Regions from separate parts of the Pantoea sp. UBA4549 genome, predicted to be linked through region 1. Evidence: riboswitches for the same ligand, from Rfam matches in the RefSeq annotation. Region 1 holds a riboswitch; each other region holds the start of a gene.
The links. A riboswitch is a leader RNA that binds a small molecule or an ion and turns the genes downstream of it on or off. The one in region 1 is predicted to bind thiamine pyrophosphate.
Positions count from the first base shown of each region.

Region 2: linked by a shared signal. The riboswitch ahead of thiD (bifunctional hydroxymethylpyrimidine kinase/phosphomethylpyrimidine kinase) and the one ahead of thiB (thiamine ABC transporter substrate binding subunit) in region 1 are both predicted to bind thiamine pyrophosphate.
Region 3: linked by a shared signal. The riboswitch ahead of thiC (phosphomethylpyrimidine synthase ThiC) and the one ahead of thiB (thiamine ABC transporter substrate binding subunit) in region 1 are both predicted to bind thiamine pyrophosphate.

Region 1 covers NZ_DGLH01000013.1:130,845-141,475, reverse strand. The annotation lists gene B3041_RS13095 (MFS transporter) at 1-460, opposite strand, end outside; gene sgrR (HTH-type transcriptional regulator SgrR) at 715-2,376, shown strand; TPP riboswitch at 2,412-2,507, shown strand; gene thiB (thiamine ABC transporter substrate binding subunit) at 2,554-3,540, shown strand; gene thiP (thiamine/thiamine pyrophosphate ABC transporter permease ThiP) at 3,516-5,126, shown strand; gene thiQ (thiamine ABC transporter ATP-binding protein ThiQ) at 5,110-5,811, shown strand; gene B3041_RS13070 (DedA family protein) at 5,808-6,569, opposite strand; gene polB (DNA polymerase II) at 6,713-9,073, shown strand; gene rapA (RNA polymerase-associated protein RapA) at 9,223-10,631, shown strand, end outside.
Region 2 covers NZ_DGLH01000015.1:215,639-226,269, forward strand. The annotation lists gene B3041_RS15045 (CidB/LrgB family autolysis modulator) at 1-42, opposite strand, end outside; gene B3041_RS15050 (CidA/LrgA family protein) at 35-421, opposite strand; gene metG (methionine--tRNA ligase) at 600-2,633, opposite strand; gene apbC (iron-sulfur cluster carrier protein ApbC) at 2,797-3,909, shown strand; gene B3041_RS15065 (GNAT family N-acetyltransferase) at 3,911-4,357, opposite strand; gene ahpC (alkyl hydroperoxide reductase subunit C) at 4,619-5,182, shown strand; gene ahpF (alkyl hydroperoxide reductase subunit F) at 5,254-6,822, shown strand; gene B3041_RS15080 (hypothetical protein) at 6,885-7,088, opposite strand; TPP riboswitch at 7,279-7,375, shown strand; gene thiD (bifunctional hydroxymethylpyrimidine kinase/phosphomethylpyrimidine kinase) at 7,445-8,245, shown strand; tRNA gene B3041_RS15090 (tRNA-Asn) at 8,310-8,385, opposite strand; gene B3041_RS15095 (Gfo/Idh/MocA family protein) at 8,650-9,771, shown strand; gene yegS (lipid kinase YegS) at 9,894-10,631, opposite strand, start outside.
Region 3 covers NZ_DGLH01000017.1:13,002-23,632, reverse strand. The annotation lists gene purH (bifunctional phosphoribosylaminoimidazolecarboxamide formyltransferase/IMP cyclohydrolase) at 1-30, shown strand, start outside; gene purD (phosphoribosylamine--glycine ligase) at 48-1,325, shown strand; gene B3041_RS15760 (DUF1481 domain-containing protein) at 1,360-2,028, opposite strand; gene hupA (nucleoid-associated protein HU-alpha) at 2,097-2,369, opposite strand; gene B3041_RS15750 (YjaG family protein) at 2,558-3,148, opposite strand; gene nfi (deoxyribonuclease V) at 3,211-3,879, opposite strand; gene hemE (uroporphyrinogen decarboxylase) at 3,882-4,949, opposite strand; gene nudC (NAD(+) diphosphatase) at 4,989-5,762, opposite strand; gene B3041_RS15730 (Rsd/AlgQ family anti-sigma factor) at 5,849-6,355, shown strand; TPP riboswitch at 6,434-6,534, shown strand; gene thiC (phosphomethylpyrimidine synthase ThiC) at 6,626-8,551, shown strand; gene thiE (thiamine phosphate synthase) at 8,548-9,192, shown strand; gene B3041_RS15715 (PLP-dependent aminotransferase family protein) at 9,352-10,631, opposite strand, start outside.

The DNA of each region.
Region 1 (10,631 bases):
ACGCCAGCGACAGCTGTGCCCGCATCACCGAACTGAACATCACCACTTCGCGCGCGGATGCGTCCGCGTACTCCCGCGCCAGTGCAAATATCTGCGGCATCGCGACGCTGGCCAGCGCAGAGAGCAGCACGCCAAGGCTTATCAGCGTGGCGTAGTGGCGGTTAAACGCAAACAGCAGCGCGTTCAGAATGGCCATCAGGCAGCAAAAGAGGATCAGATGCCGCCGGTCGCCGCGCGTGTCAGAGCGCTTTGCTACCAGCATACTGATCACAATGCCGCCCAGGGCATTGATGGTGAAAAAGAGCCCGACCCAGAAGGGCCGCACCTGCACCTCGCGGGTCAGAAACAGGCTGAGGGTTGGTGCCTGCAGCGCACCCGCTACGCCTGCCATAAAGGTGACAGCCATAAAAGCGAGATAGACCGGATCGGGGCGGCGCTGCCGCGTTAACAGCGACTTCATGCAGTAGTCCCTTTGAAAAAACAGAAAAGAGTAGCGAAAGAGCGTAGACGATTTCACACCGCCATGAAAAAAGCCAGCAGAGAAAATCTGCTGGCGGTGTAATTGCACCCTACTCAGAAAAATGTGCCGCACAGGCGACACCGCTGGTTGAGCGCCACCCGAACCGGGCGCCTCCCGCTCTTCCATTGGCTGTCAGTATGCCCCTATTATAGAGAAACAAACACTGAGCGAAATCGTCATGGAGTTCCCCTTTTATGTCCTCAGCTCGTCTGCAGCAGCACTTTATTCGGCTCTGGCAGCAGTGTGAAGGTCAGGATCAGGCGACGACGCTTGACGCTCTGGCCAGCAGCCTGCACTGCTCACGGCGCCATATGCGCAATTTGCTTCAGGCGATGCAGCATGAGGGCTGGCTGACCTGGCAGGCTGAGGCGGGACGCGGAAAGCGCTCGCAGCTGCGCTTCTGCTGTACCGGGCTGGCGCTGCAGCAGCAGCGGGCTGAGGCGCTGCTGGATCAGGACAGTATTGACCAGCTGGTTCAGCTGGTGGGTGACAAAGCGCAGGTGCGGCAGATGATTGCTGCCCACCTTGGGCGCAGCGTGCGTCAGGGCAAACATATCCTGCGCGTGCTCTACTACCGTCCGCTGCAAAACCTGCTGCCCGCCTCACCGCTGCGCCGCTCGGAAACGCACCTGGCCCGGCAGATCTTCAGCGGCCTGACGCGCATAAATGAGGAAAACGGGGAAATTGAACCGGATATTGCTCACCACTGGCAGCAGCTTTCCGCACGGCAGTGGCGCTTTTATCTGCGCCCGGCCATCCGCTTTCATCACGGGCGCGAGCTGGAGATGGCGGATATCCTTGATTCGCTGCAGCGCAGCGCTGCCCTGCCGCTGTTTGCACATATTGCGCAGCTGCACTCCCCGGCACCCTGGACGCTGGATATCTCTCTGACCCAGCCTGACAGCTGGCTGCCATGGCTGCTGGGCAGCGTCAGCGCCATGATCCTGCCGCGCGAATGGCCGGCAATGCCCGACTTTGCCCGTCAGCCTGCCGGCTGCGGCCCCTACAGCGTGCTGCGCAATCAGCAGACGCAGCTGAAAATTGCCGCATTTGATGACTACTTTGGTTACCGGGCGCTGATTGATGAGGTCTCAATCTGGGTACTGCCGGAAGTCAGTGACGAGCTGGTCTACGCTGGCGTAAAGCTGCAGGGCAGCGAGGCGGATGAGATCGCGGAAGAGAGCCGTCTGGAGGAAGGCTGTTACTTTCTGCTGTTTGACCAGCGATCCGCCTGGGGACGCCATGCGCCGTTCCGCCGCTGGGTCAGCGATCTGCTTAATCCCGTTACCCTGCTGCATCATGCCGATCCCGGCTATCAGCGCTACTGGTTTCCCGCCTGGGGTCTGCTGCCGCGCTGGCACCATCGCCGCGATCGGCGGGCAGCGGATAAACCGGACGGTCTGACCCGGCTGACGTTAAGCTGGTACAGCGACCACGTTGAGCATGAAGGCATCGCCAGCGCGTTGCGTCCTCTGCTCGCGCAGCAGGGGGTGGAGCTGGTCACCCGGGTGGTGAGCTATGAAGCGTGGTTTGCCGGCGCCGGTGAAAGCGATATCTGGCTCGGCAGCGTTAACTTTACTCTGCCGCTGGAGTATGCGCTGTTTGCGCAGCTCTATGAGCTGCCGCTGATGCAGCACTGTATTCCGCTGGCGTGGCATGAGGATGCAGCGCGCTGGCGTGAGAAACGTCTGCCGCTGGCTGAATGGGCGCGCCAGCTGGTGGATCAGGACTGGCTGCATCCGCTGTTTCACCACTGGCTGCTGCTGGAAGGTCAGCGCAGCATGCGCGGCGTACGGCTGAACACGCTGGGCTGGTTCGATTTCAAATCTGCCTGGTTTGCGCCGCCGGCATTATGACGCTTTCACGCCGCCGCGGAAATGTCTACACTAAGCCGTTCTCAACGGGGTGCCTGCGTCGTCAGGCTGAGAGAAACCCGTCGAACCTGATCCGGTTAATACCGGCGTAGGGATTTGAGATGTGCCAGCCTCAGATCCTTTGCGACTCACCCCTATCCTCTCCTCAAGGAGCGCAAAGTGTTAAAGAACGTTCTGCCTGTCCTGCTACTGCTGTCTGCGCCGGTATTTGCTGCCAGACCCCTGCTCACTGTCTATACCTATGATTCATTCGCTGCTGAATGGGGGCCAGGCCCGGCGGTAAAGAAAGCGTTTGAAGCGGAGTGCGGCTGCGAGCTGCGCTACGTGGCGCTGGAGGATGGCGTCTCGCTGCTCAACCGTCTGCGCATGGAAGGAAAAAACAGCAAAGCCGACGTTGTGCTGGGACTCGATAACAATCTGCTGCAGGCGGCGGAAAAAACCGGCCTGTTTGCCAAAAGCCAGGTCGATACCGCGGCGCTGCAGCTGCCTGAGCGCTGGCAGAACGACACCTTTATCCCCTTCGATTACGGCTACTTCGCCTTCGTGTATGACAAAAACCGCCTGAAGAATCCGCCCGCGAGTCTGCAGGAGCTGGTTGAAAGCCCGCAGAAGTGGCGGGTTATTTATGAGGATCCCCGCACCAGCACGCCGGGCCTGGGCCTGCTGCTCTGGATGCAAAAAGTGTTTGGCGATCGCAGCGACGCGGCGTGGCAGAAACTGGCGGCCAAAACCGTTACCGTCACCAAAGGATGGAGCGAAGCGTACGGCCTGTTTCTCAAGGGCGAAGGCGATCTGGTACTGAGCTATACCACTTCACCCGCCTACCACATTATTGAAGAGAAGAAAGAGAATTACGCCGCTGCCACCTTCAGCGAGGGGCATTATCTGCAGGTGGAAGTCGCTGCGCAGCTGGCGGGCAGCAAACAGCCGGCGCTGGCGCAGCGTTTTATGCAGTTTATCGTCAGCCCCGCGTTCCAGCAGACGATCCCCACCGGCAACTGGATGTACCCGGTGATCAAAAGTGATTTACCGGCGGGCTATCAGGCGCTGAAGGTGCCACAAAAAGCGCTGCAGTTTTCACCGGCAGAAGTGGCTGACCAGCGCGCCGCGTGGATCAGCGCCTGGCAGCGGGCTGTCAGCCGCTAATGCCAGGCTGGCTGATCCCCGGCGCGCTGAGCGCGCTGCTGCTGTGTGCCGTGGCGCTGCTTGCCCTGGGGGCGCTGCTGACGGCGGCCCCGCTGCCGGACATGCGCGCCCTGCTCAGCGACAGCTATCTGCACCACGTGCTGGCGTTCTCTTTTGAGCAGGCGCTGCTCTCGGCACTCTGCTCGGTGCTGCCGGCTGTGCTGCTGGCGCGCGCGCTCTATCGCCGCCGCTTCCCGGGTCGTACGCTGCTGCTGCGGTTATGCGCGATGACGCTGGTGCTGCCGGTGCTGGTGGCGGTATTTGGCCTGCTGAGCGTCTACGGCCGTACCGGCTGGCTGGCGCAGCTCTGCATGCTGCTGGGCGTACCCTATCACTTCTCTCCCTATGGCCTGCAGGGCATCCTGCTGGCGCACGTCTTTTTTAACCTGCCGCTGGCGACGCGCATGCTGCTGCAGGCGCTGGAGAGCATTCCGGCGGAACAGCGTCAGCTGGCGGCGCAGCTTGGGCTGCGCGGCTGGAACCTGTTCCGGCTGCTGGAGTGGCCCTGGCTGCGCCGGCAGATCCTGCCGACGGCGGCGCTGATCTTTATGCTCTGCTTTGCCAGCTTCGCCACGGTGCTGGCGCTGGGTGGCGGGCCGCAGGCGACCACGCTGGAGCTGGCGATCTACCAGGCGCTGAGTTTTGATTACGATCCCGGCCGTGCCGCGCTGCTGGCGCTGCTGCAGCTTAACTGCTGTCTGCTGCTGGTGCTGCTCAGTCAGCGCTTCAGTAAAGCGATCCCGGCCGGCAGCCAGAAGCTGCAGGGCTGGCGCGATCCGCAGGATAGCTGGCGCGCGCGTATCAGCGACACGCTGCTGATTACGCTTGCGCTGCTGCTGCTGCTGCCCCCGCTGGCGGCGGTGGTCGCTGATGGCGTGCGCGGCGGTGTAGCCGGTGCGCTGCAGCAGCCGGCGCTCTGGCAGGCCACCCTGACCTCACTGCGTATCGCGCTGGGCGCGGGCGCACTCTGTGTGATCATGACGATGATGCTGCTGTGGAGCAGCCGCGAGCTGCGCCAGCGCCAGCATCGGGTGAGCGCACAGGCGCTGGAGCTGAGCGGCATGCTGATCCTGGCGATGCCGGGCATCGTGCTGGCCAGCGGCTTCTTCCTGCTGTTTACCGCCACCTCCGGGCTGCCGGCGCGGGCCGACGGGCTGGTGATCTTTACCAATGCGCTGATCGCCATTCCCTACGCCATGAAAGTGCTGGAAAACCCGATGCGCGATATCGCCGCACGCTACGCGCCGCTCTGCGCCTCGCTCGGTCTCTCCGGCCTCAATCGCCTGAAGCTGATTGAGCTGCGGCTGCTGAAGCGCCCGCTGGCGCAGGCGCTCGCCTTTGCCTGCGTGCTCTCGATTGGCGACTTTGGCGTAGTGGCGCTGTTTGGCAACGCCGATTTCCGCACCCTGCCCTGGTATCTTTATCAGCAGATCGGCGCCTATCGCGGTGCCGACGGTGCAACGACCGCCCTGCTGCTGCTGCTGCTCTGCCTGTTACTTTTTACTCTGATGGAAAAACTGCCGGGACGCCATGCTGACACTCACTGATCTTACTTACCTTTATCAGCATCTGCCGATGCGTTTCAGCTTCAGCGCCCGGGCGGGTGAACGGCTGGCGATACTTGGCCCGAGCGGCGCCGGTAAAAGCACGCTGCTGAGCCTGATCGGCGGCTTTCTGCCGGTCAGCCACGGCACGCTGCTGATCAACGGCTGCGATCACACCCGCAGCGTACCGGCGTCGCGTCCGGTATCGATGCTGTTTCAGGAGAACAACCTGTTTCCGCACCTGTCGGTGCAGCAGAATATGGCCCTGGGGCTGCATCCGGGCCTGAAGCTGACGCGTGACCAGCAGCAGCAGTTACAGGAGATTGCCCATCAGACCGGACTGCACGATTTGCTGTCGCGTCTGCCGGGCGAGCTTTCCGGCGGCCAGCGGCAGCGGGTAGCGCTGGCTCGCTGCCTGCTGCGCAACCAGCCGGTACTGCTGCTGGATGAGCCTTTTTCCGCGCTCGACCCGGCGCTGCGCCGCGAAATGCTGCAGCTGGTGCGCACGGTGTGTGACGCACGCAATATCACGCTGCTGATGGTGTCGCACAGTCTGGAGGATGCGCAGCAGATTGCCGCACGCAGTCTGGTGATTGTGGATGGCCGGATCGAGTGGGATGGTGAGACGGCAGCGCTGCTTCGGGGTGAGAGCAGCGCCGCCGCGCGCCTGGGCATTACGCCAGCTTAAGCGAAGAAGACTTTCCAGAGCAGCTGCAGGAAAACAGGCATCATGGGATGAAACAGCAGCGCGATAAACGCGGCGCTGCCCGCTACGGCCATCAGCGGCGCCAGCCAGCGCAGGCGCGCTTTCGGCAGGTAACGTGTGGCCCAGTCGCGCGTTTTATCGCTGCGCCACCAGCGCCAGAGCAGCCAGCCGCCCAGCCAGAGCAGAATGGTGACCAGCAGCAGCAGCCATTTAAAGCTGTCACCCTGCGCCTGCGGCACATCAATCGCCACACCGGCCAGGATCCCCGGCAGCAGATAGGCGGGCGGCCATAAAATACAGCCAATGATATTGGGCGGCAGAAACTTCCGCACCGGCAGCTCAAGCATCCCTGCCGCCAGCGGGATCAGCGGGCGTGTCGGACCGACAAAACGGCCCACCAGCACGGTAAACATGCTGTGCTGATGCAGCGCATGCTCGGTCTTATCCAGCAGGTTTTGATACTTTTTCAGATACTTCCAGCGGTGCAGCGGCCCCTGAAACTTCCAGCCAATGCCGTAGGAGATCCAGTCGCCCAGCAGGCAGCCAACCAGCCCCGCTGCCCACGCCGGATAGAGGCCAATCTGACCGCTGCCCACCAGCGCCCCCAGGCTGGCCATCAGCACTGTACCTGGCAGCAGCAGACCTACAAACGCCAGTGATTCAAGGAAGGTCACCAGAGCGACGGCGAACAGCGCGTACTCCAGCGATTGCGTAAACAGATGTTGAATCCAGGCTTCCATAGCTATCCTCTGCGGAATATGAAGGCTGGATTGTCCTGAGCCCGGGTCAGGGCGTCAAGCTTTTCCCGCTGCGCTGCAGAGAGTTGCCGACACTGTATAAACATCCATGATATACTGCACATAATTTCTTCTCCGGAGTCACCGTGACAGAACCGCGCGCAGGCTATCTGCTGACCCGCCACTGGCGGGATACCCCTTCAGGCAGCGAGATCACGCTGTGGCTGGCAACCGATGCCGGGCCGCAGCGGCTGGTGCTGCCCGCGCAGGAGTCAGTGGCGTTTATTCCCGAAGCGTTTCGTCGTCAGACCGAAGCGCTGATCCGCGATGAAACTCATGCCCGTCTGCAGTCGCTGACGCTGAAAGATTTTCAGCGCCGTCCGGTGTTTGGCCTCTATTGCCGCAGCCATCGTCAGCTGCAGCAGCTGGAGAAACGCCTGCGGGAAAACGGCATCAGCGTTTATGAAGCCGATATCCGGCCGCCCGAGCGCTATCTGATGGAGCGCTTTATTACCGCTCCGGTCTGGTTCAGCGGCGAGCCGCGCGGTGATACCCTGATCAACGCCCGCCTGAAGCCGCATCCTGACTACCGTCCGCCCCTTCGCTGGGTGTCGCTGGATATTGAAACCACCGAACGTGGCGAGCTTTACTGTATCGGGCTGGAGGGATGCGGTCAGCGTCAGGTGTATATGCTGGGTCCGCCCAACGGCGACGCCAGCGCGCTCAGCTTTGAACTGATCTACGTTGAGAGCCGCCAGCAGCTGCTGGAGCAGCTTAACGCCTGGTTCGTGCGGCACGACCCCGATGTGGTTATTGGCTGGAACGTGGTGCAGTTCGACCTGCGCGTGCTGCAAAAGCATGCCGATCGCTACGGCATTCCGCTGCGTCTCGGCCGTCAGCAGCAGCCGCTGGAGTGGCGTGAGCACGGCTTTAAACCTGGCATATTTACCGCCCAGCTCGCCGGTCGCGTCGTGATCGACGGCATTGAAGCGCTGAAATCTGCCTACTGGGATTTTCCCTCTTTCAGCCTGGAATCTGTTGCGCGTGAACTGCTGGGGGAAGGTAAAGCGATCAATAATCCCTGGCAGCGCATGGAGGAGATCAACTGGCGCTTTGCTCATGATAAACCCGCGCTCGCCACCTATAACCTGAAAGATTGCGAGCTGGTTACGCGTATTTTTCACCATACCGCCATCATGCCCTTTTTACTGGAGCGTGCCAGCGTTAACGGTCTGGCACTGGATCGCCACGGCGGTTCGGTTGCGGCGTTCAGTCATCTCTATATTCCGCGCATGCATCGCACGGGATACGTGGCGCCCAACCAGGGCGATGTAGCACCAGAAGCGAGTCCGGGCGGCTACGTAATGGACTCCCGCCCCGGCCTCTACGACTCGGTGCTGGTACTGGATTACAAGAGTCTCTATCCGTCGATCATCCGGACTTTCCTGATCGACCCCGTCGGGCTGGTTGAGGGCCTGGCGCACCCGTCTGACGCTGATTCTGTTCCCGGCTTTCGCGAAGCACGTTTCTCGCGTCATATTCACTGTCTGCCTGAGATTGTGGCGCAGATCTGGCAGGGGCGTGAAGCTGCAAAGCGAGACGGCAATGCGCCGCTCTCACAGGCGCTGAAAATCATCATGAACGCCTTTTATGGCGTACTGGGTACCAGCGCCTGTCGCTTTTTTGATTCACGCCTCGCCTCCTCAATCACGCTGCGCGGTCACGCCATCATGCAGCAGACGCGGGCGCTGATTGAGGCCGAAGGGTTTACGGTGATCTACGGTGACACCGACTCCACGTTTGTCTGGCTGCAGGGCAAATATAGCGAGGAGCAGGCGGCGGCCACCGGCGAGCGGCTGGTCACGCTGATTAACCGCTGGTGGCAGCAGCATCTGCAGCAGACGCTCGGCCTGAAGAGCGCGCTGGAACTGGAGTATGAGACGCACTTCAGCCGTTTTCTGATGCCCACCATTCGCAACGCCGAACAGGGCAGCAAAAAGCGCTATGCCGGGCTGACCGGCAGCGGCGCGCAGCAGCGTCTGGTGTTTAAAGGGCTGGAGTCCGTGCGTACTGACTGGACGCCGCTGGCGCAGCAGTTTCAGCAGCAGCTCTATGGCCGCATTTTTCGCGGAGAGCCCTGGCAGGCCTATATCCGTGAAACGGTCGCGCAGCTGATGGCCGGCCAGCTTGACGATCAGCTGGTGTATAAAAAACGCCTGCGGCGGCCGCTGCATGAGTATGAGCGCAATGTGCCGCCGCACGTGCGCGCGGCGCGTCTTGCAGATGAATATAACCGCAGGCTGCAGCGTCCGCTGCAGTACCAGAAAGGCGGTTCCATTCGCTATGTGATGGCGACCGCCGGGCCGGAGCCGCTGGAGGTGCGTACCACGCCACTCGACTACGATCACTACGTCAGCAAACAGCTGCAGCCGATAGCGGATGGCATTCTGCCCTTCGTCGGCGACGACTTTGCTACACTGATCACCGGGCAGCTGGGGCTTTTTTGACAGGTGACGAATGCCCTGCCATCCAGTACCATAGCGCCCTTCCTGTATTTCAGTATGAACAATCTGACCAGACATCTGTCTGGCGCTTTGTTATTGCCTGAGAGCGGGCGAACGCCTTCAAGTCATTCAGAGAATCGAGCAAAAAATATATGGTATTTACACTGGGTCAACGCTGGATAAGTGATACGGAAAGTGAACTGGGACTGGGCACGGTCGTGGCGCTGGATACGCGCATGGTCACGCTGATGTTTCCCGCAACCGGCGAAAACCGCCTCTATGCCCGTCATGATTCTCCGGTCACCCGCGTGATTTTCAATCCGGGTGATACCGTCACCAGCCATGAAGGCTGGCAGATGCTGGTTGATGAAGTGCGGCACGAAAATGAGCTGGTGACGTATATCGGTACGCGCTCTGACACCGAAGAGAGCAATGTGGTGCTGCGTGAAGTGATGCTGGACAGCAAGCTGGTCTTCAGCAAGCCGCAGGATCGCCTGTTTGCCGGTCAGCTCGATCGCATGGATCGCTTTGCCCTGCGCTTCCGCGCGCGCAAATATCAGAGCGAGCAGTATCGTCTTGCCGTCAGTGGCCTGCGCGGCATGCGCACCAACCTTATTCCGCACCAGCTGCATATCGCGCACGACGTGGGTCGCCGTCACGCGCCGCGCGTGCTGCTGGCAGACGAAGTCGGCCTGGGTAAAACCATTGAAGCGGGCATGATCATCCAGCAGCAGCTGCTGGCAGGGCGCGCCGATCGCGTGCTGATCGTGGTGCCGGAAACGCTGCAGCATCAGTGGCTGGTGGAGATGCTGCGTCGCTTTAACCTGCGCTTTGCGCTGTTTGATGACGATCGTTATACCGAAGCGCAGCACGACAGCGACAATCCGTTTGAAACGGAACAGCTGATTATCTGCTCACTCGACTTTGTGCGCCGCAATAAACAGCGTCTGGCACTGCTGGCAGAGGCGGAGTGGGATCTGCTGGTCGTGGATGAAGCGCACCACCTGGCGTGGAGTGAAGCGGCCCCGAGCCGCGAGTATCAGGTGATTGAACAGCTGGCGGAAAACACGCCGGGCGTACTGCTGCTTACCGCCACGCCGGAACAGCTGGGGCTGGAGAGCCACTTTGCCCGTCTGCGCCTGCTCGATCCTGACCGCTTTCATGATTTCAGCCAGTTTGTCGCCGAGCAGCAGCACTATCGCCCGGTGGCCGACGCCGTCAGCTCCCTGCTGGCGGATCAGCCGATCAGCAAAGAAGAGATGAACCTGATCAATGAGCTGATTGGCGAACAGGATATTGAACCGCTGCTGCAGGTTGCTAACAGCGATCGCGATGGCAAAGAGGATGCGCGTAAAGAGCTGGTGTCGATGCTGATGGATCGCCACGGCACCAGCCGCGTCCTGTTCCGTAACACCCGTAACGGCGTGAAGGGCTTTCCCAAGCGCGAGCTGCAGCAGATCCGGCTGCCGCTGCCGGCACAGTATCAGACAGCAATCAAAGTCTCCGGCATTATGGCGGCCCGCAAGTCGCCGGAAGAGCGCGCCCGGGACATGCTTTACCC
Region 2 (10,631 bases), on a different contig from region 1:
AGCAGCCAGCGTCAGCGGCAGGGACCACCAGACTTCACTCATGCGGCTGCTCCTGTTTCGGGCGCTGCAGGCGTTCAGCGCTAAAACCCACCACCACCAGCACCATCAGCGTACTGGTGAGGCAGGAGACCACAATCGGACCAAACTGCGCGGAAAGCACATCGGTATAGCTGATGACGCCAACGCTTATCGGTACAAACAGCAGCGCCATATAGCGGATCAGCAGATGGCAGCCGGGTTTTACCCAGCGAACCGGCAGGATCTGCAGCCCCAGCAGTAAAAACAGCAGCAGCATACCGATAATACTGCCGGGAATAGTAAAGGGAAGCAGGGCGGCGAGCGCGATACCGGCATAGAGCGCGGCATAGATAATCATAAAGGCGCGCAGATAGCGCCAGCAGGCAGTTAACACGTCAGACATCTCCGGCTTCGGTCATCTGTTTTACATCATACGCATTACGCGCTTAGCGTGCCAGACGTCACACAGAGGCAGGTCTGTTGGCGCTGCAGAATCAGCGTACAGAGGCGATCGCGAAGGGAGGAGAAGCAGAAAATCAGCCCTCTCCGGAAAGAAGAGGGCTGTAAACGAAGAAAAGAGCTTACTTAACCGGCATGCCTGGCTGTGCGCCGCTGTCCACCGAGAGCACGAACAGATCGCTGCCGCCCGGGCCGGCTGAGAGCACCATACCTTCCGATACGCCAAAGCGCATCTTACGCGGCGCCAGATTGGCCACGATAATGGTCATCTTGCCCACCAGCACGGAAGGATCGGGGTAAGCCGCACGAATGCCGGAGAAGATCTGACGCTTCTCACCGCCGAGATCGAGCTGCAGGCGCAGCAGCTTGTCTGAACCCTCAACCAGCTCCGCCTGCTCAATCAGCGCCACGCGCATATCGACTTTGGCGAAATCATCAATAGTGATGGTGTCGCCAATCGGCGCGTCAGCGAGCGGGCCGCTTACGGCAGGTTTGCTGGCCGCGGCTGCATCCTCTTTCGATGCCGCAATCAGCGCTTCCACTTTTGCCATCTCAATGCGGCCGTAGAGCGCTTTGAACGGTGCCACACGGTGGTTCAGCAGCGGCTGTGCGATGCCATCCCAGCTCAGTTCGCTCTGCAGAAACGCCTCAGCACGTTCGCTCAGCGACGGCAGTACCGGCTTCAGCCAGGTCATCAGCACGCGGAACAGGTTGATGCCCATTGAGCAGATCGCCTGCAGGTCAGCGTCGCGGCCTTCCTGTTTCGCCACTACCCACGGCGCCTGCTCATCAACATAGCGGTTTGCCAGATCGGCCAGCGTCATGATTTCACGAATGGCGCGGTTATATTCGCGGTTCGCCCACGCTTCGCCAATCTTCTCTGACGCCGCCACAAAGGTCTGATAAAGCGCCGGATCGGCGAGTTCAGCAGCCAGTTCACCGTTAAAGCGTTTGGTGATAAAACCGGCGTTGCGCGAGGCAAGGTTAACCACTTTGTTCACGATGTCAGCGTTAACGCGCTGCACAAAATCTTCCAGATTCAGGTCGATGTCATCAATGCGCGAAGAGAGCTTGGCCGCGTAGTAATAGCGCAGGCTGTCGGCATCGAGATGCTGCAGCCAGGTGCTGGCTTTGATAAAGGTGCCGCGCGATTTTGACATCTTCGCGCCGTTTACCGTGACATAGCCATGTACAAACAGATTGGTCGGCTTGCGGAAACCGCTGCCTTCCAGCATGGCTGGCCAGAACAGGCTGTGGAAATAGACGATATCTTTACCGATAAAGTGGTAGAGCTCGGTCGCGGAATCTTTCTGCCAGAATTCGCTGAAGTCGATATCGCCGCGCTTATCGCACAGGTTCTTAAACGAGCCCATGTACCCGATTGGCGCATCAAGCCAGACGTAGAAATATTTGCCCGGCGCGTCCGGGATCTCGAAGCCAAAGTAGGGCGCATCGCGGGAGATATCCCACTGCTGCAGTCCCGACTCAAACCACTCCTGCATCTTGTTGGCAACCTGCTCCTGCAGCGCACCGGAGCGGGTCCACGCCTGCAGCATCTCGCTGAACGACGGCAGATCGAAGAAGAAGTGCTCGGAGTCACGCAGTTCCGGCGTTGCGCCTGATACGACTGATTTAGGCTCAATCAGCTCCGTCGGGCTGTAGGTGGCGCTGCACACTTCGCAGTTATCGCCATACTGATCGGCTGCTTTACATTTCGGGCAGATGCCCTTCACAAAACGATCGGGCAGGAACATCCCTTTTTCCGGATCGTAGAGCTGTGAAATGGTGCGCTTTTTGATAAAGCCATTTTCATTCAGGCGCGTGTAGATCAGCTCAGCCAGCTGACGATTCTCATCGGCATGCGTTGAGTGATAGTTGTCATAGCTGATATTAAAACCGGCGAAGTCAGTTTCGTGCTCCTGCTTCATATCGGCGATCATCTGCTCCGGGGTGATGCCCAGCTGCTGCGCTTTCAGCATAATCGGCGTGCCGTGGGCATCGTCTGCGCAGATGAAGTAAACCTGATTGCCACGCATTCGCTGGTAACGGACCCATACATCAGCCTGGATGTGTTCCAGCATGTGACCAAGATGGATAGAGCCGTTTGCGTACGGCAGGGCGCACGTTACCAGTAATTTTTTAGCGACTTGAGTCATGATTTGCGTAGCTTTCCGTTAATAAAAAATCGGGGGTTAGATGGTAACCGAAGCACCCTCCGGCGTAAACACAGGAGGCGCGTCGCGCTCTTTTCCGCGCGGCTCTGATATGATTGACCTTATACCGCTACATTCTGGCGTCATGATGAAATAAGGAGAGGGGATGAGCACACAATCCCGGGATTATCATTCACCTGAAGCGTTGCGTGCCGCGGTCAGCGGCGTGCTGAGCGCGTTTACGCACCCCACGCTGCAGCAGAATCTCACTACGCTGAAAGCGCTGCGGCATGTCGCGCTGCTGGATGAAAAACTGCATATTGAGTTGGTTATGCCGTTTGTCTGGCATAGCGCATTTGAGGATCTTAAAGCGCAGGTCAGCGCGGAGCTGCTGCGTCTGACGCAGGCACGCGCTATCGACTGGCGTCTGCGCCACGATATCGCCACGCTGAAGCGGGTAAAAAATCAGCCGGGCGTGAACGGCGTGAAAAATATTATTGCGGTCAGCTCCGGCAAAGGCGGCGTCGGCAAGTCGAGCACGGCGGTCAACATGGCGCTGGCGCTGGCGGCGGAAGGGGCGCGCGTGGGCCTGCTGGATGCGGATATCTATGGTCCCTCTATCCCGAACATGCTGGGAACGGAAGCGGAGCGTCCGACGTCGCCTGACGGCACGCACATGGCCCCGATTATGGCGCACGGGCTTGCCACCAACTCCATTGGCTATCTGGTCACGGACGATAACGCCATGGTGTGGCGTGGGCCAATGGCGAGCAAGGCGCTGCTGCAGCTGCTCAACGAGACGCTGTGGCCCGATCTCGACTATCTGGTGCTCGATATGCCGCCCGGCACCGGGGATATACAGCTGACGCTGGCGCAGAGCGTACCGGTCACCGGCGCCGTGGTGGTAACTACGCCGCAGGATATTGCGCTGCTGGATGCGCGCAAAGGCATTGTGATGTTTGAAAAAGTGGCGGTGCCGGTGCTGGGGGTGGTGGAGAACATGAGCATGCATATCTGCAGTGAATGTGGCCATCACGAGCCAATCTTCGGTACCGGCGGGGCTGAGCGGCTGGTGCAGGATTACCACACCCGCCTGCTGGCACAGCTGCCGCTGCATATTCATCTGCGGGAAGACCTGGATGACGGAACGCCTACGGTGATCCGCCGGCCAGAGAGCGGGTTTACCGCGCTCTATCGCCAGCTGGCGGGGCGCGTAGCCGCTCAGCTCTACTGGCAGGGCGAGATTATCCCGGGCGACATCGCCTTCCGGGCGGTGTAGCTTACGCTGTTTCGCTGGCGCGTCCCGCCAGCGGATAATGCATCAGCACATAGGTACCCTGTTCGCCTTCACCGCTGGCGACACGTTGCCAGCCGTGATGCTGGTAGAACGCCAGCGCGGCCCGGTTCTCTGCCAGACATTTCAGCGCGCCGGTTGAGGTAAAGCGTGCTGTAACCCGCTGCAGCAGCGCGCTGCCCACCCCCTGAGCCTGATGCGCCGGGTCAACGTAAAGGCTGTGCAGAAAATTATCGTTGTCCAGAATACCGGCAAAACCCGCGCGTTCGCCGTTTATCTCCGCTACCAGCACCGTTTCGCCCAGGATCACCGCATCAAAATCTTCCAGCTGCCAGTCATCACCGTTGAGCCATGTCCAGCTGTGCCGGCGCGCGGCGAGAAACAGCGTGCGCAGAAACGGACGGTCGCTCTCCTGAAAAGGTCGGATATTCACGTGCGGGGTCTCCTGAATCGCAAGCATCGCTTATGGCACGCGGTCATACGCACCAGCCTGTAAAAAAAATAGCAGTTTTGCCGCATTCTGAGAAAGCCTGTTATCGCCGCCGCTTTTCTGTGTAGAATGCCGCGGCAAGCCGCACCGGATCTGGTCTCGCTGCATTGATAGCTTTTGTTTATCTGAGTGATAACGTCTGCGTATTAGCACCTGGCCCGAAAAAACTGTAGCCTGCATCACATCTTTTTAACGGAGGTCACTATGTCAATCATTAACACCAAAATTAAACCGTTCAAAAACGCAGCGTTCAAAAACGGCGAATTCATCGACGTAACCGAGAAAGACGTTGAAGGTAAATGGAGTGTTTTCTTCTTCTACCCGGCTGACTTCACCTTCGTATGCCCGACTGAACTGGGTGACGTTGCAGACCACTACGAAGAGTTCCAGAAACTGGGCGTAGATATCTACTCTGTTTCTACTGACACGCACTTTACCCACAAAGCCTGGCACGGTTCTTCCGAGACCATCGGCAAAATCCAGTATGCCATGCTCGGCGATCCAACCGGCGCGCTGACCCGCAACTTTGAAATCATGCGTGAAGCAGAAGGTCTGGCCGATCGCGGTACCTTCATCGTTGACCCTGAAGGCATCATCCAGGCGATCGAAATCACCGCTGAAGGTATTGGCCGTGACGCATCTGACCTGCTGCGCAAAGTGAAAGCCGCCCAGTACGTGGCCTCTCACCCAGGCGAAGTCTGCCCGGCTAAATGGAAAGAAGGCGACGCCACGCTGGCTCCGTCACTGGACCTGGTTGGTAAAATCTAAGTTACCTGACACCATTCGGTCTCTTTTTTATCGGGTGCTGCGGCACCCGATTTTCTTCACAGGAACTCACTATGCTCGACACCAATTTAAAAACCCAGCTTAAGGCTTACCTTGAGAAACTAACGAAACCGGTTGAGTTGATTGCTACCCTGGATGAGGGCGCTAAATCTGCAGAGATCCGTACGCTGTTAGCAGACATTGCTGCGCTCTCTGACAAAGTCAGCTTCCGTGAAGAGAACGATCGTCCGGTCCGCAAGCCATCGTTTCTGATTACCAACCCAGGCAGCCAGAGCGGTCCGCGCTTTGCCGGTTCGCCAATGGGCCATGAATTTACGTCACTGGTGCTGGCCCTGCTCCAGACCGGTGGACATCCCTCTAAAGAGGCGCAAAGCCTGCTGGATCAGGTTATTTCACTCGATACCGATCTGCACTTTGAAACGTACTATTCGCTCTCCTGCCACAACTGCCCGGACGTGGTGCAGGCGCTGAACCTGATGGCGGTGCTTAACCCGCGTATCAGCCACACCGCCATCGATGGCGGCGTGTTCCAGCATGAAATCACCGAGCGCAACGTCATGGGCGTGCCGGCTGTCTACCTTAACGGCAAAGAGTTTGGTCAGGGCCGCATGAGCCTGGCTGAAATCGTCGGAAAAGTAGATACCAACGCTGATAAGCGTGCGGCAGAAGAGCTGAACAAGCGTGACGCTTATGAAGTCCTGATCATCGGCAGTGGTCCGGCAGGCGCCGCGGCCGCTATCTACTCCGCGCGTAAAGGTATTCGCACCGGCCTGATGGGCGAGCGTTTTGGCGGCCAGGTACTGGATACAGTAGATATTGAAAACTACATTTCTGTACCCAAAACAGAAGGTGCGAAGCTGGCGGGTTCACTGCGCGCGCACGTCGATGATTACGCGGTGGATGTGATTGACACGCAGAGCGCGATTAAACTGATCCCGGCCGCGCAGGAAGGGGGATTGCACGCTATTGAAACCGCTTCCGGCGCGGTGCTGAAATCACGCAGCATCATTATCGCCACCGGCGCGCGCTGGCGCAACATGGGCGTACCGGGCGAAGATCAGTATCGTACCAAAGGGGTAACCTACTGTCCGCACTGCGACGGCCCGCTGTTTAAAGGCAAGCGCACCGCGGTCATTGGCGGCGGTAACTCCGGCGTGGAAGCGGCCATCGACCTGGCCGGTATCGTTGAGCACGTTACGCTGCTGGAATTTGCCGGTGAGATGCGTGCCGACAAAGTGCTGCAGGATAAACTGCGCAGCCTGAAAAATGTCGACGTGATCCTCAACGCCCAGACTACCGAAGTCAAAGGCGACGGCAGCAAAGTCACCGGCCTGGCGTATCTGGATCGCACCACGCAGACCACGCACGAGCTGGCGCTGAGCGGCATCTTTGTACAGATTGGTCTGCTGCCTAATACCGGCTTCCTTGAAGGCGCGATAGAGCGTAACCGCATGGGTGAAGTGATCATCGATGCGAAGTGCGAAACCAGCCTGAAAGGCGTGTTTGCCGCCGGCGACTGCACCACGGTGCCCTATAAGCAGATTATCATCGCCAGCGGCGAGGGCGCTAAAGCATCACTCAGCGCCTTTGATTATCTGATCCGCACCCAGCCGGCACAGTAAATTCAATTCTGTTATCCGGCCTGCGCCCCGCACCTTGCTGCGGGGCTTTTTTTTGCCGTTAATCAGCCAAGCCAGCGGCGTGCTTCGCTATCGCTGAGGTCGTGGTAGTAAAGCTTATGCAGCCGCGCGCCACAGCCGCGACAGCGTGCGGTGATACAGGTGGCCAGGCAGTAACGTCCGGCAGGGTTCAGAACGCCGGGGTGGCTGATTGTAATCTGATGCCAGCGGTGAGCGTGCGGAATAAGATGGCGCAGCAGGTTAATCATGGTGATATCCGGCAGGGTGGTCCGGCAGCAGATTAAGCACGCAGCAGCGTTATCGCGGCTTGCGCTGTATCAATAAACCGGTCACCCCAGCGGTCTGTCTGCCTCTGCAACCGCGCAGATCAATGTTTCTGCTCTCTGTGGCTTGCTTCAGGCGATCGCTTCCCCTAAGCTGCCGGTGTGTCGTAACAGACACCATGACTCGGGGTGCCCTTCTTTGTGAAGGCTGAGAAATACCCGTATTACCTGATCTGGATAATGCCAGCGTAGGGAAGTCAGATGCCTGCGCGCATTCGCCTTCCTGTACGCCTGACAGGAGCGCTATGATGACCCACCCTTTCTCTGCTTTGCCGCGCGGCTTGCCCCGTATAAATGCCCTGACCATTGCCGGCACCGATCCCAGCGGCGGCGCAGGGATTCAGGCCGATCTCAAAACCTTTTCTGCACTCAGCGCCTACGGCACCAGCGTCATTACCGCACTGGTGGCACAAAATACCTGCGGCGTGCAGTCGGTCTGTTATCTTTCCCCGGCGTTTGTCGCCGCACAGCTCGATTCGGTCCTGAGCGATATCCGTATCGATACGGCGAAAATCGGCATGCTGGCCGGGAGCGATATCGTGGAGGTCGTAACAGAAAAACTGGCGCGTGCGCGGCTGCCGTTTGTGGTGCTGGATACGGTCATGATTGCCAAAAGCGGCGATGCGCTGCTGGCCCCCGAGGCGGTGGCAGCGATGCGTGAGCGGCTGCTGCCGCAGGTTTCACTGATCACGCCTAATCTGCCGGAAGCGGCGGCGCTGCTGGAAACGGCACCTGCCCGGGATGAGCGCGCCATGCTGCAGCAGGGGGAGGGACTGCTGGATCTCGGCTGTGCAGCGGTGCTGATGAAGGGCGGCCATCTGGAGGATGCAGAGAGCCCTGACTGGCTGATCACCCGCAGCGGACGCACCCGTTTTACGGCGCCGCGCGTGGCGACGCGTCATACCCACGGCACCGGCTGTACACTGTCGGCAGCGCTGGCGGCGCTGCGACCACGGCATGAGAGCTGGGCTGATACAGTGGCAGCGGCAAAAGGCTGGCTGCAGCAGGCGCTGCTGCAGGCCGATTCACTGGAGGCAGGAAAGGGCATCGGGCCGGTGCATCATTTTCATCACTGGTGGTAGGACGCAGGCGGATAGTACGCAGGCATAAAAAGAGCAGCCTTACAGGCTGCTCTTTTTAAGAATCTGGCTCCTCTGACTGGACTCGAACCAGTGACATACGGATTAACAGTCCGCCGTTCTACCGACTGAACTACAGAGGAATTGTGTGGAACGGGGCGCATAATATCGGGCAGCCTGCTGCGTGTCAAAGCCCTTTTGCAAAATTTTCACCAACTGCTGAATAAACCGCCACTCCCTGACACAATGTGAGGAATATCACCAAAGTACTGCAAACTTACAGCGGTAATTGCTGATTTTGTCGTGTGCCCCACATCAATGATCACAGATATTTCATTTCGCCATTGTGGCGCCGAAATATGAAACATATATTCCGCGAAACCTTCTCTACTTTTCACGGGTGCAGCATGAACAGAGTCAGAATCGGAATGATTGGCAGCGGATATATCGGGCGGTGTCACGCTATCGCCTATGCGCAGGCACCCACGGTATTTGCCCTGAAGGGGGAGATCGTGCGTGAGATGCTGGCTGAAGTAAACCCGGCCCTGGCGGCAAAGCAGGCCGCCACGTTTGGCTTTGCCCGTTCCACCGGCGACTGGCGCGAGCTGGTCAGCGATCCGCAGATCGATGTCGTGGATATCTGCGCGCCCAACTTCCTGCATAAAGAGATGGCGCTGGAGGCGATTCGCCACGGCAAACATGTCTACTCGGAAAAACCGCTGTCGCTGAGCGTAGCGGATGCAGAGGAGATGGTACAGGCCGCAGAGCGGGCAGGTGTAAAAACGCTGGTGGGCTTTAACTACATGAAAAACCCGACCAGCCAGCTGGCGCGGGAGATCATTGCGCGCGGCGAGATTGGTGACGTGGTGCATTTTTACGGCACCCATAACGAAGATTATCTCGCCAGCCCGCAGACGCCGCTGGACTGGCACTGTCAGCAAAAACTGGCGGGGCTGGGCGCGCTGGGCGATCTGGCAGCGCACATCGTCAATATGGCGCACTATCTGGTGGGCGACATCGAGGAAGTCAGCGGTGACATGATGACGGTTATCACGCAGCGGCCCGACCCTAAAGATCCTGCGCGTCTGCTGCCGGTAGAGAATGAAGATCAGGCCAGCGCGCTGCTGCGCTTCAGAAATGGCGCGCACGGGGTTATTGAGACCTCACGCATCGCCTGCGGCAGCAAAATGGGGCTGACCTACGTAGTGACCGGCACCCGGGGCACGCTGCGTTATACCCAGGAGCGCATGGCGGAGCTGGAGCTTTATCTCCACGATGAGCCTGCCGGGCGGCAGGGCTTTAAAACGCTGCTCACCGGGCCGGCGCATCCGGACTACGCCAGCTTCTGCGTCTCTGCCGGACACGGTATTGGTTTTAACGACCAGAAAACCGTGGAGATCCGCGACCTGATCAACGGCATCGCGGCGGGCGATCGTATGTGGCCGGACTTTGCCGAAGGGTTACAGGTACAAAAGGTGCTGGAAGCCATCGCAGTTTCGGCGGCTGAGCGGCGCTGGATGAAGGTGTGATGCGGAGGGTTAAGCCAGTCGCCCTGACTGCAGAGCGGCTTTTGAGGAGGTCGCCGGGTGTGGCGACCCTGCAAGTCACAGGGTGCGCATTGATGCGCCCCTGATGTTACGCACGCCCGTTGTTACGCCAGAAGCGCACACTGTGGCGGCAGGCGACAGCTGATTGCCCCCGACAGCACGTCAATGGTGAATTCACTGCCGCTCAGCGGTTCACCGTCCAGATTAAACGTCATCTCATGCGGCGAGCGAATGGTCAGGGAGTCGAGCTGAGCCGACACAATATTAGGGTTCTCATCATCGCGCGTCAGCGAATGGAACAGCGTTGGCAGCAGCTCCTGCGCGGTCACGATGCTGAGGTTAAGCTGACCATCGTTGATCAGCGCATCCGGGCAGAGGCGCTGTCCGCCACCCGCCTGGCGACCATTGCCGATACCGATAACCAGCGCGTCCCCCTGCCAGCTGAAACCGGGCCCGCTGATTTCACAGCTGTCAGGTTTTAGCGCATCCACGCGCATCAGACCGTGAATAAAGTAAGAGACGCCTCCCAGCGCGGATTTCAGCTTCTCCGGCGTTTCGGTGGTGATGCGCGTACCAAAGCCGCCGGTCGCCATATTGATAAAATAGCGGTCGCCATTGACCCGTGCCAGATCGATAGCGGTGGCTTTACCCACTACGGCAAGGCGCAGCGCCGGCTCCATTTCAGCCGGAATACCCACGCTGGTGGCAAAATCGTTGGCGGTGCCCAGCGGCAGAATACCGAGCACCGGACGCGAGGCGTCGGGCACGGCAGCCAGCGCCGTGGCAATCTCATTAATGGTGCCGTCGCCGCCACCTGCGATAACGGTTTCCGCCTGCAGAGC
Region 3 (10,631 bases), on a different contig from region 1:
TTTACCGATATGCGCCATTTCCGCCATTAACAGCTGGAGCAGCAATAATGAAAATTTTAGTAATTGGTAATGGCGGACGTGAGCACGCGCTGGCGTGGAAAGCGTCACAGTCGCCGCTGGCTGACACTGTGTTTGTCGCACCGGGTAACGCAGGCACTGCGCTGGAGCCGGCCCTGCAGAATGTGCCCATCAGTGCGACCGATATCCCTGCCCTGCTGGCGTTTGCGCAGCAGGAACAGATTGACCTGACGATTGTCGGCCCGGAAGCGCCGCTGGTGATCGGCGTGGTTGATGCCTTCCGCGCCGCCGGGCTGAAGATCTTTGGCCCGACGCAGGCGGCAGCCCAGCTGGAAGGCTCGAAAGCCTTTACCAAGGATTTTCTGGCGCGCCAGCAGATCCCGACCGCTGAGTATCAGAACTTTACCGAGGTGGAACCCGCGCTGGCTTACCTGCGCGAGAAAGGTGCGCCCATTGTTATCAAAGCCGATGGTCTGGCTGCAGGTAAAGGCGTAATTGTCGCGATGACGCTGGCTGAAGCGGAAGCGGCGGTGCAGGATATGCTGGCTGGCAATGCATTTGGCGATGCCGGCCATCGTATCGTAATTGAAGAGTTTCTTGACGGTGAAGAAGCCAGCTTTATTGTCATGGCAGATGGCAACCACGTGCTGCCGATGGCAACCAGCCAGGATCACAAGCGCGCGGGCGACGGTGATACGGGTCCCAACACGGGCGGTATGGGGGCCTACTCACCGGCACCGGTAGTCACTGATGAGATCCACCAGCGCGTCATGGACCAGATTATCTGGCCAACCGTGAACGGTATGAAAGCAGAAGGCAATACCTATACCGGTTTCCTGTATGCCGGTCTGATGATCGATAAATCAGGTCAGCCAAAGGTCATTGAATTTAATTGCCGCTTTGGCGACCCGGAGACGCAGCCCATTATGCTGCGGCTGAACTCTGACCTGGTGGCACTCTGCCTGGCAGCAGTCGATGGCACCCTGGATACGCAGACGTCGGAGTGGGATGCACGTCCTGCACTGGGTGTGGTACTGGCAGCAGGCGGCTATCCGGGCAGCTACCGTACCGGCGATCAGATCCACGGCCTGCCGCTGGAAGCCGTGCCTGAAGGCAAAGTATTTCATGCGGGCACCACGCTGCAGGACGATCGGGTGATGACCAGCGGCGGACGTGTGTTGTGCGTCACGGCACTGGGAGAAGATGTGGCTACAGCGCAACGCAACGCCTACGCGATGGCAGAGTCTATCTCCTGGGACGGCTGCTTCTGCCGTCACGACATCGGCTATCGCGCCATCAACCGCTGATAGTCGCGGGGCACTCTGCTGTGCCCCGTTTTCTTTAGCCGCTCAGATCGCTCTCTGTCGGCTGCCAGCTGCACTCATCCTCTGTGGTAACGCGCAATACCTGGATCCCTTCCGGGGCTTCGAGCCATGACACCATCAGCGGCGCTGACGCCTGTTGCTGCTGCGCCAGGCGCCTCAGCGTGTCACTGTCAAACGCGACATTCTGCTGGCGACCTGCGCAGTCGCGTACCGTGTTGCCGCCCAGCCAGTGTCCCTGTTTCAGTAATACCCGGCCGCTCAGCAGTGCATTGCTCTGCGCCAGCATACGCTGTGCGTCAAAACGATAAAGCGCAACGGCATCATCACTCAGCGCTTCGCGTCGTCCTGCCAGCTGGCGCTGCATAAAATTGAGGTTGCCCTGATGATCAAAGCGCAGCGTGACGTCATCGGGCTGCTCACCGGTGCGATGGCGTTCCACACTCAGCAGTGTCTCGTGTTGCCAGATATAGTCTGTGGTTTCGCGCACGGGCGTGCTGAAAGGGTTATAAACGGTGCGCAGATGGATCAGATCGTGGTCGCTGTTTTTGCGCCAGATGCGGACCGCGCCGCGATCGGCCAGGTAGCCGCTGGCGGTAAACGCCGGAAGGTCAGGTGTGGCGCTGCAGCCGGAAAACAGTACAGCACAGAGCAGGATACAGATGCGCCGGAAAAGCGTATTCGGCATAGCAGGCTCCGGTAACAAAAAGGGGCGAAATCGCCCCTCTTCTAAAGCTAAACCGCAAGGCGGAAAACTTACTTAACTGCGTCTTTCAGTGCTTTACCAGAAACGAAAGCTGGTACGTTTGCTGCTGCGATTTTGATCTCTTTGCCAGTCTGTGGGTTACGACCGGTACGCTCAGCGCGGTGGTTCACTTTAAAAGTACCAAAACCAACCAGTTGTACAGCATCACCTTCTTTCAGAGACTCAGTGATCGCAGCCAGGGTAGATTCCAGCGCAGCTTTAGCCTGGGTTTTAGACAGGTCCGCTTTTTCTGCGATCACATCAATCAGTTGAGTCTTGTTCATAAGTTATCCTTAAAGTGTATTTATCGCTTGCTAAGCAACGAGTGCGAGGGAAAAGCCATATTCTGGCACTCTTCAGCCTGCACGCACCGATAGCCACAATTTTCAGCCCCCCAAATGTAGACCAGACAGGGGGCTAATGTGAAGCCTCCAGGCGCGCTAATTCAGGCCTGGAGTCACGTTTTATCGCCTTACTGCTGAAAATTTATACCGATGTTACTGATTCCGGCTTCGCGCAGGTCAGAACGCAGTCCTTTGATCAGCTCAAGGTCGCGCTCTTCGCACTCAGCGAGCAGGCGAAAAATCTCCCACTGCATATCCCATTCATCAATCACCGCCTGGTTTTCACGCAGCTCTTCGTCGCTCATTTCGCGTCCTGCCTGCGTCATTTCCAGAATAGCCACGGTGGTGATAGATGTACGACTCACCTCAATCGCGTGCTCCAGCGTTTCACCGCTCAGCATCGCGTGCAGCACTTCGCTCAGTGCTACGCAGGCATCGATGGCCGGATGAACACCGTAAACATCGAAATCATCGCCAGCCGGGATCGCCTCTTCCAGTTTCTCCAGCTGACTGTCGAAATTGATTTTGGCATCTTTCACCGTCAGGCTTTCCCATACCAGATCAAGAATACGGCGATAGAGCTGAGGATCGGCAAATCCGGTCTGTTCGCAGAAGGCCCAGTAATTAGGGAACATCCGCTCGCATAAACAGGCCATGAAGGTCATATGCTGCCAGCTTTCCAGCTTCGCCAGACGCAAATGCACGGGGTTCTGTAACATCAAACTTACTCTCAATAGGTTAGCTGGCGGCAGTGTACCGCAAAAGGCGCAGACAAACAGCGTCAGCGCGCATTTTGCCACTTCACAAATGCAGGCCGCCCTGAGGCGACCGCATCTGCCCAGCGCGTAGGTTCCGGTAAACGGTAGCCGCCCATACAGGCTTCAACCCAGTGCAGCGCACTGTCCAGGCTGACACGGTGCCCGGTAGAGATAAACAGCGGGTTACAGCGTGCTTTGCTGCGCCACACCCAGGCAAGCTGTTCACCTTTATCCATTAGCGGCTGCCGGCTGCCGGGTGCAGCATCCAGATCGGCAAAGCGGCCACACAGCCGCTTTTTGGCTACGCCGATAGTGGGAATATCCAGCATCGAGCCAAAATGTGCCGCCACGCCGAGGCGCCTGGGGTGCGAGATGCCGTGCCCGTCCACAAACAGCAGGTCGGGCTGCTGCGTCAGCTGCTGCCAGGCCGCCTGCAGCGCAGGGATTTCCCGAAACGAGAGAAAGCCCGGAATATAGGGCATGGTGGTAGGAATGCGCGCAATGCGATGCTCCACCAGCGTAAGTGAGGGGTACTCCAGGATGACGATAGCAGCGCGCGTTACCTCGCCGCCCTGCTCAAATCCGACATCAGCGCCGCCGATAAAGCGCGGCGGCAGAACGTCAAAATCGTCCTGCCGCACAACGTTAGCAGCCAGCGCCAGCTGTTCCTGACGTAATGCGGCTAAATCCATGCTTATTCCTGATGGTATTGACGTGAAAGACGATGCACCGCCTCAACGAACACACCTGCGTGCTCTGGCGGCACATCCTGATGGATACCGTGCCCGAGGTTAAATACGTGCCCTTCACCCTGGCCAAACCCGGCAAGAATGGTGGCCACCTCCTCTTCAATACGGGCAGGCGGCGCATAAAGCATAGACGGATCCATGTTGCCCTGCAGGGCGACTTTATGGCCCACGCGACGACGCGCCTCAGCCATGTCCATCGTCCAGTCCAGCCCCAGCGCGTCACAGCCAGTGGCAGCCATCGCCTCCAGCCACTGTCCGCCGCCTTTGGTAAACAGCGTAACCGGTACACGACGGCCTTCGTTCTCACGCACCAGACCGTCCACAATTTTATGCATGTAATTCAGCGAAAAATCGCGGTAGTCGCGTCCAGTCAGCACGCCACCCCAGGTATCAAAGATCATAACCGACTGCGCACCCGCTTTGATCTGCGCATTAAGGTAGAGGATCACGCTGTCTGCCAGTTTATCCAGCAGCGTATGCAGCGTGTGCGGTTCGGCATACATCATCTTTTTGATTTTAGTGAATGCCTTGCTGCTGCCGCCCTCAACCATATAGGTTGCCAGCGTCCACGGGCTGCCGGAAAAGCCGATCAGCGGAACGGCACCGTTGAGGTTGCGGCGGATGGTCCGTACCGCATTCATCACGTAACCCAGCTCCTGCTCCGGATCGGGCACCGGCAGGTTATCGACGTCTGCGCGACAGGTAATCGGGCGGGAGAAGCGCGGACCTTCGCCGGTTTCAAAATAGAGACCCAGCCCCATCGCATCGGGGATAGTTAAAATATCGCTGAAGAGGATAGCTGCATCCAGCGGATAGCGGCGCAGCGGCTGCAGCGTCACTTCACATGCCAGCTCAGCATTTTTACACAGCGACATAAAATCACCGGCTTCAGCGCGCGTGGCTTTATATTCCGGTAAATAGCGTCCGGCCTGACGCATCATCCAGACCGGGGTAACATCTACAGGCTGGCGCAGCAGGGCGCGCAGATAACGGTCGTTCTTCAGTTCACTCATAATGGGCTCTCTCATGCTAAGGGCGTCAGTGTAGCATTTTCATGCCACGCTGGCGCGACACAGCGCCACGGTGTCTTCAATCAGGCGCCGGGCAACGGTGCCCGGTGGCGGCAGCTGTGGCAGCGCATCAAAGCGATACCAGCCCGCATCCAGCAGCTCTTTCCCATCGTGCTGCAGCTCGCCGTCCTCATACTCCGCCATAAAGGCTGTCATCAGCGAATGGGGAAACGGCCACGGCTGTGAGGTGACATAGCGCACGTTTTTAACCCGTACATTACTCTCCTCCATGACCTCACGCGCCACCGCCTGCTCCAGCGTTTCACCCACTTCGACAAAGCCAGCCAGTACCGTATAGATGCTGTTACGATGGCGGGCATGATTCGCCAGCAGGATCTCATCGCCGCGGCGAATCGCCACAATGATGCAGGGTGCAATCTGTGGATAGTAACGTTCGCGGCAGTGGGTACAGAGGCAGGCAAACTCACGCGGACTGACGCGCATCTCATGGCCGCAGTAGCCGCACCAGCGGTGGGAGCGGTAGAATTCAGCCAGCTGCACTCCCCGGCCGGCGAGCTGAAACAGCCCGGGATCCTGATCGATAATCTGCCGGACCGAGCCCATATTTTCCGGGCGCGACGTCTGGATCAGCCAGACGTTTTCGCCCTGCCACTCGCCGATAAGCATGCCGTGCTGGCCTGTAAGGTCGAAATCTGCCGCTAAGCCGTGCGGTAGCTCACACTGCGGCAACCAAAGTTTCTGTTCAGAGCTGACAATCCACCAGCCAGCGTCTACGCTTGAGATCTCACGTTGCATCTTATTCGTTGTCCTTAGCGTCGCACGGCACGCTGAAAGTCTGATGTTAAGTGTAATGAACAACTATAACTCACCGGGAGCCTCATATGCTTACCCAGTTAGATAACCTGACCAGGCGTGTCGGTGGCGGTAATGAATTAGTCGATGCATGGTTACGTGCGCGTCGGCATTTGCTTGTCACTTATTATGAATTAATCGGCATTAAGCCTAATAAAGAGGCGCTGACGGCGCTGAATGAGCAGGCTCTGGATGACTTCTGCCACACGCTGGTGGACTATCTCTCAACCGGCCATTTCAGTATGTATGAGCGCATTATCAGGGATCTGCAGGGCGATAGCCCGCTGGTTGCTGCAGCGCATCTCTACCCGGCGCTTGAAAGCAATACCGATCGCATCATGCAGCTGTATGACAGTCATCTGCAGCAGGCGATTACCGATGAAAACTGCGTTGAGTTCCAGCGGGCGCTCTCTGAAGTAGGCGAAACGCTGGCGTCGCGCTTTTCTCTGGAAGATAAGCTGATTCAGATGGCGTGGGATAACCAGCTGGTTTCTCCGCCTGTTGCAAACGACAGCACTATTGCGCGTCCGGCCTGATCCTTCTGCAGTTGTAAAATCCTTGTTATTCCGTAAAAGCCCACTTATGCTGACCGGGCTTTTATTGTTTTAAACAGAAACACCTTGTCGGAGTGCCCCCCGGGGCTGAGACCGTTAATTCGGGATCCGCGGAACCTGATCAGGCTAGTACCTGCGAAGGGAACAAGAGTAGCTATTATCAGCGCACGATCGGGCCTTACCTGACTGCAGGCGCTGTTACTCCTTCCGGACTCCGGACAAGCAACTTCCACTGACTTCAGGAATTTTGCTATGTCTGCTGCTAAACCTTCTCGTCGTGAACAGCGCGCGCAAGCGCAGGATTTTATCAACTCGCTGCAGGGCACCGCCTTTCCCAACTCACAGCGTATCTGGATCACCGGCAGCCGCGCTGACATTCGCGTGCCGATGCGTGAAATCCAGCTCAGTCCTACCCATACCGGTGGTACCAAAGCGGAACCGCAGTATGAAATCAATGAGCCCGTTCCGGTTTATGACACCGCAGGCGCCTATGGCGACCCGCAGGCCACTATCGATGTCCATCAGGGGCTGGCAAAGCTGCGCGCCGCGTGGATAGCCGGGCGCAATGACAGTGAGCCGGTTGCTCAGCGCAGTTCCGCTTATACGCAGCAGCGTCTGGCCGATGAAGGTCTGGATCATCTGCGCTTTGAATCGCTGCCCTCTCCGCGCCGTGCGAAGCCTGGTCGCTGCGTCACTCAGCTGCACTACGCCCGTCAGGGCATAGTGACGCCGGAGATGGAGTTTATTGCGATTCGTGAAAACATGGGCCGTGAACGCATCCGCAGCGAAGTGCTGCTGCAGCAGCACCCGGGCGAAAGCTTTGGTGCGCACCTGCCGGCAAATATCACCGCAGAATTTGTGCGCGACGAAGTCGCCAGCGGGCGCGCCATTATCCCAGCCAATATCAACCACCCCGAATCAGAACCGATGATTATTGGCCGCAATTTTCTGGTGAAGGTCAATGCCAATATCGGTAACTCTGCGGTCAGCTCGTCGATTGAAGAGGAGGTGGAAAAGCTGGTGTGGTCCACGCGCTGGGGTGCCGATACCGTGATGGATCTCTCCACCGGCCGCTACATCCATGAAACGCGCGAGTGGATCCTGCGTAATAGTCCGGTTCCCATCGGCACCGTGCCGATCTATCAGGCGCTGGAAAAAGTGAACGGTGTCGCTGAAGATCTCAACTGGGACATTTTCCGCGATACGCTGCTGGAACAGGCAGAACAAGGCGTCGATTACTTCACTATCCACGCCGGGGTACTGCTGCGCTATGTGCCGATGACGGCCAGACGTCTGACCGGGATCGTGTCACGCGGTGGCTCGATTATGGCGAAATGGTGCCTGTCACATCACCAGGAGAGTTTTCTCTATCAGCATTTCCGCGACATCTGCGAAATCTGCGCCGCTTATGACGTTGCCCTGTCGCTGGGCGATGGCCTGCGCCCTGGCTCGATTCAGGATGCCAACGATGAGGCGCAGTTTGCAGAACTCAGAACGCTGGGCGAGCTGACCAAAATCGCCTGGGAGTATGACGTACAGGTGATGATTGAGGGACCGGGCCATATTCCGATGCAGATGATCCGGCGCAACATGACCGAGCAGCTGACACACTGTGATGAGGCGCCCTTCTACACGCTTGGCCCGCTGACCACCGATATTGCCCCCGGCTACGACCATTTTACCTCCGGTATTGGCGCGGCGATGATTGGCTGGTTCGGCTGCGCGATGCTCTGCTATGTGACGCCTAAAGAGCACCTTGGTCTGCCAAATAAAGAAGATGTAAAGCAGGGGCTGATCACCTATAAGATCGCCGCGCACGCCGCCGATCTGGCCAAAGGGCATCCGGGGGCGCAAATCCGCGATAACGCCATGTCCAAAGCGCGATTTGAATTCCGCTGGGAAGATCAGTTTAATCTCGCGCTGGATCCACACACCGCCCGCGCCTATCACGATGAAACACTGCCGCAGGAATCCGGCAAAGTTGCGCACTTCTGTTCTATGTGCGGGCCGAAGTTCTGCTCAATGAAAATTACCCAGGAAGTACGGGAATTTGCGGCGCGCCAGCAGGCTGATGCACAGCCGGTTGAGGTGGGGATGGCGCAGATGTCCGAAACATTCCGCCGCCGCGGAGGCGAGCTTTATCATCCTGCCGATGCGGTTAATAAGGAGAAAGCATGACGGCCGCATTTGCCGCTACGGCGCCGCAGCTGGGGCTCTATCCGGTGGTTGACAGCGTCAGCTGGATCGAACGGCTGCTGGCCGCCGGCGTACGCACGATCCAGCTGCGCATCAAAGATCTGCCCGATCGCGAGGCAGAAGATTCGGTACGTAAAGCGATTGCGCTGGGCCGGCGCTATCGGGCACGGCTGTTCATTAATGACTACTGGCGTCTGGCCATTGCGCATCAGGCATACGGCGTACATCTGGGTCAGGAGGATCTGGAGGTGGCGGATCTGCAGGCTATTCGTCAGGCAGGCCTGCGGCTGGGGATCTCAACGCATGATGATGCAGAGCGGGAACGCGCGGTGGCACTGCGGCCTTCTTATATTGCACTGGGGCATATCTTTCCCACGCAAACCAAGCAGATGCCGTCTGCACCACAGGGAGTGGCACAGCTGCAGCGGCACCTGCCGCACCTGCAGGGGATCCCCGCGGTCGCTATCGGCGGTATTTCCCTGGCGCGCGTGCCTGAGGTGCTGGCGACCGGGGTCGGCAGCATTGCGGTCGTCAGCGCCATTACGCAGGCAGCTGACTGGCGCACCGCCACGGCTGAGCTGCTGCGGCAGGTGGGAAGCGGAACGCCGATCGAAGAGGCGTGAAAACCCGTGTAAAACACACTGAAATCGCAGGGTCCGGCACGCAGGGATAGCCAGCAGGCCTCGTCTGCGCGCCGGAAACCGGTACAGTAGCTCTGCCCGCTGTGGTTTGCAGCGGGCCAGGGCTGATTACCCTTCTCTCCTCAGCCCTGCCTTTCCGGTTTATTCCACCAGCAGCTGCGGTGCCTGATGCCGGTCGCTGCTGCACGCCTGCATAGCGCGCTCTATCGCCATTCCCAGCTGCGCCAGCGCCTGTTCCGTCTGTTCATTCACAGGCAGGCCGTAATTCAGCCGCAGACAGTTACGGTATTTGCCCGAAGCGGAAAACAGAGAGCCCACGGCGACCTGCAGGCTGGCCTCGCGCAGCTCGGCGTTAAGCCGCACCGCGTCAAACGCCTCCGGCAGCTCAATCCACATCAGAAATCCGCCCTGCGGCCGCGATACGCAGATGCCGCAGGGAAAGTAGTGCCGCACCCAGCAGCTGAAGGTTTCATAATTGCGCTGATATACCTGACGCATGCGGCGCAGATGCGGGAGATAGTGGCCCTGACGAATAAACTCTGCCACGGTGTGCTGCGGCAGCGTCGCCGTGGAACCGGTGCCGATATATTTCATATGCAGCACCCTGTCGCGATAACGCCCCGGCGCCACCCAGCCCACCCGCAGCCCGGGTGCCAGCGTTTTGGAAAAGGAGCTGCAGAGCAGTACGCGGCCATCCATGTCGAGCGATTTGAGCGTCACGGGACGCGGGTAGTTCCATGCCAGCTCGCCATAGACATCATCCTCAATGATGGCGGCATCAACCCGCTGCGCCAGCGCCAGCAGCGCCCGCTTGCGCGCTTCCGGCATGATAAACCCCAGGGGATTATTGCAGTTGGGGACCACCACCACAGCTTTGATTGGCCACTGCTCAAACGCCAGCTCCAGCGCATCCAGGCTGATCCCGGTAACTGAATCGGTCGGGATCTCAATGACCCTGATCCCCAGTCCGCGCAGCGTCTGCATCGTGCCATGGAACGCGGGCGACTCCACAGCAATGATGTCACCCGGCGCGCAGACTGCGCGAATTGAAACCGACAGCGCCTCATGGCAGCCGGTGGTGATCACAATATCCTCCGCCGTCAGCTGGCAACCGCTGTCGATGGTCAGGCGCGCTACCTGTTCCCGCAGGACGCTGACGCCGAGCAGGCTGTCATAGTTCAGCAGTTCGGTCTGCTGTTTCTGCGCCAGCCGGCCCATGATTTTCCACAGCGGTTTCAGCGTCGGCTGCGTCAGATCGGGCATCCCGCTGCCCAGCTGTATCACCTCATCGCTGGCACGGCTGCTGAGAAGTTCCAGCACGGAATCCCACTGCGTAACCTCTACCGGCCGCTGTACCGGACGCGTCAGCGCAGGCACAGGCGGTGTTGCTTTATGCGTGGCAACAAAATAGCCGGATCGCG